3 regions of the Microbacterium sp. LWH7-1.2 genome follow, and region 3 is predicted to be linked to each of the others. Evidence: predicted binding sites of a transcription regulator. Region 3 holds the regulator's gene; each other region holds the start of a gene.
The links. The regulator HrcA, encoded in region 3, represses chaperone genes, less so after heat shock. The targets are predictions, from matches to a motif close to TTNGCACTCGNNNNNNNCGAGTGCNAA.
Positions count from the first base shown of each region.

Region 1: the regulator HrcA is predicted to act here: its motif matches at 1,423-1,449, upstream of groL (chaperonin GroEL).
Region 2: the regulator HrcA is predicted to act here: its motif matches at 1,123-1,149, upstream of MRBLWH7_RS17840 (Hsp20/alpha crystallin family protein).

Region 1 is NZ_CP151637.1:4,381,176-4,383,372, reverse strand. Features, by position in the region: gene groL (chaperonin GroEL) at 1-1,385, opposite strand, end outside; gene MRBLWH7_RS20375 (cold-shock protein) at 1,576-1,776, opposite strand; gene MRBLWH7_RS20370 (LytR C-terminal domain-containing protein) at 1,907-2,197, opposite strand, start outside.
Region 2 is NZ_CP151637.1:3,857,623-3,859,819, forward strand. Features, by position in the region: gene MRBLWH7_RS17835 (hypothetical protein) at 1-717, opposite strand, end outside; gene MRBLWH7_RS17840 (Hsp20/alpha crystallin family protein) at 1,203-1,655, shown strand; gene MRBLWH7_RS17845 (thymidine kinase) at 1,714-2,197, opposite strand, start outside.
Region 3 is NZ_CP151637.1:786,063-788,259, reverse strand. Features, by position in the region: gene dnaJ (molecular chaperone DnaJ) at 1-617, opposite strand, end outside; gene hrcA (heat-inducible transcriptional repressor HrcA) at 669-1,709, opposite strand; gene hemW (radical SAM family heme chaperone HemW) at 1,838-2,197, opposite strand, start outside.

The DNA of each region.
Region 1 (2,197 bases), 850 kb from region 3:
ACGCCCGGCTCGAGACCGGCGTTGAGGGCGATCTGCTTCAGCGGAGCCTCGATCGCGACGCGCACGATGTTGGCACCGGTCGCCTCGTCACCCGAGAGCTCGAGCGAGTCGAGCGCCTTCTTGCCGGACTGGATGAGCGCGACGCCACCACCGGCGACGATGCCCTCCTCGACCGCAGCCTTCGCGTTGCGGACGGCGTCCTCGATGCGGTGCTTGCGCTCCTTGAGCTCGACCTCGGTAGCCGCGCCCGCCTTGATGACGGCCACGCCGCCGGCGAGCTTGGCGAGGCGCTCCTGCAGCTTCTCGCGGTCGTAGTCGCTGTCGGTGTTGTCGATCTCGCGGCGGATCTGGGTCACGCGGCCCTCGATCTGCGACGCCTCGCCGGCGCCCTCGACGATCGTGGTCTCGTCCTTGGTGACGATGACCTTGCGCGCACGGCCGAGCAGGTCGAGGGTGGCGTTCTCGAGCTTGAGACCGACCTCCTCGGTGATGACCTGGCCACCCGTAAGGATCGCGATGTCCTGCAGCTGCGCCTTGCGACGGTCGCCGAAGCCGGGGGCCTTGACGGCGACCGACTTGAAGATGCCGCGGATCTTGTTGAGCACGAGCGTCGCGAGAGCCTCGCCCTCGACGTCCTCGGCGATGATGACGAGCTCCTTGCCGTCCTGGATCACCTTGTCGACGACGGGCAGAAGGTCCTTGATGTTCGAGATCTTCTGGTTCGCGATGAGGATGTACGGGTCCTCGAAGACCGCCTCCTGGCGCTCCGGGTCCGTCACGAAGTAGGGGTTGATGTAGCCCTTGTCGAAGCGCATGCCCTCGGTGAGCTCGAGCTCGGTGCCGAAGGTCTGCGACTCCTCGACGGTGACGACGCCCTCCTTGCCCACCTTGTCGATGGCCTCGGCGATGAGCTGGCCGATCTCCGGGTCAGCGGCCGAGATCGACGCCGTGGCGGCGATCTGGTCCTTGGACTCGACCTCCTTGGCGGACTCGAGCAGCTCGGCGGTGATGGCGGCGACGGCCTTCTCGATGCCCTTCTTGAGCGAGATGGGGTCGGCGCCGGCCGCGACGTTGCGCAGGCCCTCGCGCACGAGCGCCTGGGCGAGGACCGTCGCGGTGGTCGTGCCGTCACCGGCGACGTCGTCGGTCTTCTTGGCGACCTCCTTGACGAGCTCCGCACCGATCTTCTCGTACGGGTCGTCCAGCTCGATCTCCTTGGCGATCGAGACACCGTCGTTCGTGATCGTGGGGGCGCCCCACTTCTTCTCGAGCACGACGTTGCGACCGCGCGGGCCGAGCGTCACCTTGACGGCGTCGGCCAGCGTGTTGAGGCCGCGCTCGAGGCCACGACGGGCCTCCTCGTCGAAAGCGATGATCTTTGCCATGTGTGTGTCGTCCCTCCGGAACGTTGGCTTCTGGGTATTAGCACTCAACAAACACGAGTGCTAACTCATTCTGGCACTCGACCCTATCGAGTGCAAGCCGCGATGACGGATGCGGAAACACGAAGAGACGGGACGCCTTTCGGCATCCCGTCTCCGGTGTCGGTTCAGCGCCGGGCGCTGAGCCGGGCGTTCAGACGACGCGCACGGACTCGGCCTGGGGTCCCTTCTGGCCGGAGCCGACCGTGAACTCCACGGTCTGCCCCTCCTCCAGCACACGGAAGCCCGACATGTCGATGTTCGAGTAATGGACGAAGACATCCTGGCCGTCGGCGACGGTGATGAAGCCGAATCCCTTCTCGGCGTTGAACCATTTCACGGTGCCCTGGGTCATGCGTCTCTCCTGTTGCCGGCGGTGCAGGGCTTCATCGTATGCAGGCGAAATCGCGGCATCCGGCCGTTTCGTCACTTGTTGACATGCAGGCACACAAGTGTTTACCGGCGCGAAACACGCCACCGGCGGGTCAGGGCGTAGGAGCCGGCGACTGCCCCGCCGCCGTGCGGTCGAGGCCGATCACGACCGTGAGCTGCGGCACGCCCTCCGTGGTCGCCGGGTACGCCTCGCTCTGCTCGATCTCAGCGCCGCCGATGACTCCTGCCAGGCCCGCGGCAGCCGCCTGATCGGCGGGATCGACGTAGAAGACCGTGGTCGTCGGGAAGTCCTGCGAGCCCGCCTCGCCCGCAGTCACCTTGTCGTCTGTCCAGCCCGCACCCACGACGACGTCCTTCATCTGCGTCGCGAGTCCCTGCTCGGG
Region 2 (2,197 bases), 1.4 Mb from region 3:
CTCGATCTCGACGGCGGTGCGATACTTCGGGAACACGATCTCGGTGATACCGAGAAGGCTTCCTCGACGATCGCGGATCTCGACATCGAGCTCGGGCGAGGTAAGCCCACCGGCTGCGGCATCCAATCGGAAGTCCGTCTCGAGAGGCGACGCGCTCCCGACGCGGATGAGCGGAAGGGCTTCTTGAAGCCGTCCGATGCCCCGGCGTCTTCCGGCTGCGACGATCGCCGCGAGCTCGTCGATCGTGCCCATCCGGCCGCTCGGCACGGGTGTCCCCCGTCGATCTCGGGGAATGCGGACGATCTCGTCCCCGAGGGCGACGAGTTCCCGGACACTCAGCTCCGCGCCGAGCATCGCCCACGTCGACGCCGCATCCGCGGTGCGCACTCCGGCGTGCTCGCGGATGTTCACCAGGTGCGGTGCGATCTTGATGCCTCGCACACCTCTGCCTCGAGGTGCGTGCGCGGGAGCGAAGCCGCCCACTTCGAGGAGGGCGCCCGGCCTGATCGACAAGCCGAGATGCACGCCCGCCGTCCGACCGGCCAGGAAGACGCGCGGTCGCATCACACAGGCGTAGGCGCGGATTCTGCGCAGCTCTGCGTGCCGCCAGATGTCGTCGATGGAGAGGTCGTCGTCGCGAGCAGGATCCTCGGCGGTCTGTCGCGCGCCGTGGAACGGCGCATCCAGGTCGCCGGCCTGCAGGCGTCCCGATGACACGCCCGCCGCTCGAGCTTCGCGGACCGCGAATGCTCGGCCGAGGTGTTGAGGCAGCGGCGAAGGGCGTGCGGACATCTGATGAGGCTGCCTCGTCCCCGTGCCCGTGCTCGCCCACAGGCGCCCATCTGTTCAGCGCGCAGTCAGGGGGTCCCCCTGTGGAGGAACTGCACTCGGCTCGCACAGGAACCTCGAGGGCCGCAACACGCGGAGTGGACGCGATGATTCCGCGTGTTGCGGCCCCCGAGTCCGGGACGCGAGGTCATCGACGGAAGCCTTCCCGCTTCGGGGGCCGCAACGCGCGGCGTGCGCACGGCGATTCCGCGTGTTGCGGCCCCCGAGGGTTTGGGGAGACGGCGACGTCGGCGAAGGCTGGCGGGCGTTCGTTCAGGGCGAACGGGCAACCACTTAGCACTCGGCACCCGAGAGTGCTAATCTGGACGTAGTTGAGCCGATACGACTCAACCCCGAAACGAGAGGAGATAACCATGGCCACTTACGACCCGTTCCGGGACCTCGACCGCCTTGCTGCCGGTCTCTTCGACGCGCGCCGCGGCCCGCGCCGTATGCCGATGGACCTGTACCGCGACGGCGATCACTACGTCCTGACGGCCGACCTTCCGGGCATCGACCCGGGCTCGGTCGACATCGATGTCGACGGACAGCTGCTCACCATCCGCGCGGAGCGCACGCTGACGAGCGGCGACGACGTCAAGTGGATCACACGTGAGCGCGAGGCGGCCAGCTTCCTGCGCCAGCTGAACCTCGGCCAGGGCGTCGACACCGAGCGCATCTCGGCGAGCTACGACAACGGCGTGCTGAGCGTGACGATCCCGGTCAGCGAGAGGGCGAAGCCGCGCAAGATTCAGGTCATGTCCGAGGGTGGGGCGCCCACGATCACTGCGCACGAGTCCGACGCCCCGCAGCCGATCGAGCAGTAGGGCCACTTCAGAACGGATGCCTCCCGCCGACGCAGCGGCGAGGCATCCGTTCTTTCGTCTACGGTCGGGCGGTTCCCGTGAAGTGCCTGCGGCAGCGGGCCTGGTAGGACTCGATCCCTCCGACGTGCGCGGGCGTCGGGACACCGGCATCGCCGGTGGGAACCCCGGCGATGCGCTGGTGGAAGGCGGCGTCCTCCCCGCACACCGCGCACACCGCGGTGAGCTTCAGCACATCCTCGGCCATCGCCATCAGCGCCGGCAGCGGCTCGAACGGCCGGCCGTCGAACGTGATGCACAGCCCCGACACCACCACCGTCACCCCTCCGGCGACCAGCTCGTCGACGGCGGGGACGAGGTCGGTGCCGAAGAACTGCGCCTCGTCTATGGCGACGAGGTCGAGGCCGCGGCCCTGAACCCCGGCGACCAGGGAGGCGACGTCGGGCACGGACCGCGACGGCACGCTCAACCCCGAGTGCGAGCTCACGAGTCCCTCGCCCCGGCGGTCGTCGAGGGCGTGGCTCACCACCTCGACCTCGAGCCCG
Region 3 (2,197 bases):
GCGCGCACGCGGCCCTGCCCCTGGCAGGTGGCGCACGGGTACGGGATGGTCGTGCCGTAGCCCTGGCAGACGTTGCACGGCTGGGTCGTGACGACGTTCCCGAGGAGGCTCCGCACCTGGCGCTGGACGTTGCCGGTGCCGTGGCAGATGTCGCACGTGACCGGGCTCGTGCCCGGCTGGCAGCAGGAGCCCTGGCAGGTCTCGCACACCACGGCGGTGTCGACCTCGATGTCGCGGTGCGTGCCGAAGACGACGTCCCCGAGTTCGAGCGTGACGCGCACGAGCGCGTCCTGGCCGCGCTCTCGACGCGACCGGGGACGACCGCCCCGCGACCCGCCCGCTGCGCCGAAGAACGTCTCGAAGATGTCGTTGAACCCGCCGAAGCCGCCGGCGCCGCCGCCGAACGGCGAGTCGCTGCCGCCCATGTCGTAACGTGCGCGCTGCTCGGGGTCGCTGAGGACGTCGTAGGCATGCGTCACGAGCTTGAAGCGCTCGGACGCCTCCTCGCCCGGGTTCACGTCCGGGTGCAGCTGGCGGGCCAGCTTGCGGTAGGCCTTCTTGATCTCGTCGGTGGAGGCGTCGCGTGAGACGCCGAGGACCTCGTAGTGGTCAGCCACATTCGCCTTCCTGCCGCGGCGAGGCCGCGGGATCGTGTGTGCGCGCGTGCGTCAGCGGGAGGTGTCGTCCTGCTCGAGCATGCGCGTGAGATAACGCGCGACGGCGCGGACCGTCGCGAGGTTCGTGGGGTAGTCCATGCGCGTCGGGCCGAGCACCCCGACGCGGGCGAGCGCGCCCGTCGCGTCGTAGTCGCTGGCGACGACGGATGCCTCGGCAAGACCGAACGCCTCGTTCTCACGGCCGATGCTCGCCGAGAGGCCCTGTTCGTCCGCGACCATCTCGCCCATCAGCCGCAGCAGGGTCACCTGCTCCTCGATCGCCTCGAGGAGCGGGTAGATGCTGCCGCGGAAGTCGGACTCGCGGCGGGCGAGGTTGGCGCTGCCTGCCATCACGAGTTTGTCCTGCCGGAACTCCTCGAGCTCTTCGGCGACGGCGCGCACAATCTCGTCTGTTGCGCGTTCGTGCGCAGGCGCTTGCGTGTCGGGGCCGTCGAGTCGCTCGGCGATGCGCTGCAGTCCCTCGCGCACGGGGCGGCCGACCAGGAGGGTGCCGAGGCCGGCGCGGATGTGCGCGAGATCCGCGTCGTCGAAGTCCTCGCCGACGAATGTCAGGCGCTGCGACACGCGTCCGGTGTCGGTGACCACGATCACCAGCATGCGTCCGCCGCCGAGCTGCACGAGCTCGACGTGGGTGACCGTGGCGCGGGCGAACGAGGGATACTGCACGATGGCGACCTGACCGGTCAGCTGCGTGAGCGCGCGCACGGTGCGCACGAGGACGTCGTCGAGGTCGCCGGAGCCGTCGAGGAACGAGGCGATGGCGGCGCGCTGGGCCGGCGAGAGCGGCCGGAGCTCCGCGAGGTGATCGACGAAGACGCGGTAGCCCTTGTCGGTCGGCACCCGGCCCGACGAGGTGTGCGGCGCCACGATGAGGTCTTCGTCCTCGAGCAGCGCCATGTCGTTGCGGATGGTCGCCGCAGACACGCCGAACGCGTGGCGCTCGACGATCGCCTTGCTGCCGACCGGCTCGCGCGTGTCGACGTAGTCCTGGACGATCGCCCGCAGTACCTGCAGACCTCGCTCGCTGACCATCCCGCCTCCTCACGCCGCAGCTGGCACTCGCACGACTGGAGTGCCAATTCTATCCGATGCGCTGTCAGGATCGCCGAGCGACGCAGGTCGGGTTGCCGTCGCACCCGGGACCGCACGCGCCGCCGAGGTCAGTCGGTGAGTGCGCGGACCACGGCGTCGGCGAGGAGGCGGCCGCGGCGGGTGAGCACGACCCTCCCCCGCAGCGCGGCGTGACCCTCGATGAGGCCGTCCGCGATGAGCGCGGCGACCGCGTGACGGCCCTCGCCGAGGAGCTCCTCGACGGGCAGTCCGTCGCGGACGCGGGTGCGCAGCAGCACGCTCTCGAGATTCCTGGCTGCGGCATCGGGGATCTCCCGTCCGGCTGCCGGCGTCTCCCCCGCGGCCAGCCGCTGCGCGTAGGCGGCCGGGTGCTTGACGTTCCAGAACCGCACGCCCGCGACGTGGCTGTGCGCGCCGGGGCCGAAGCCCCACCAGTCCGAGCCGACCCA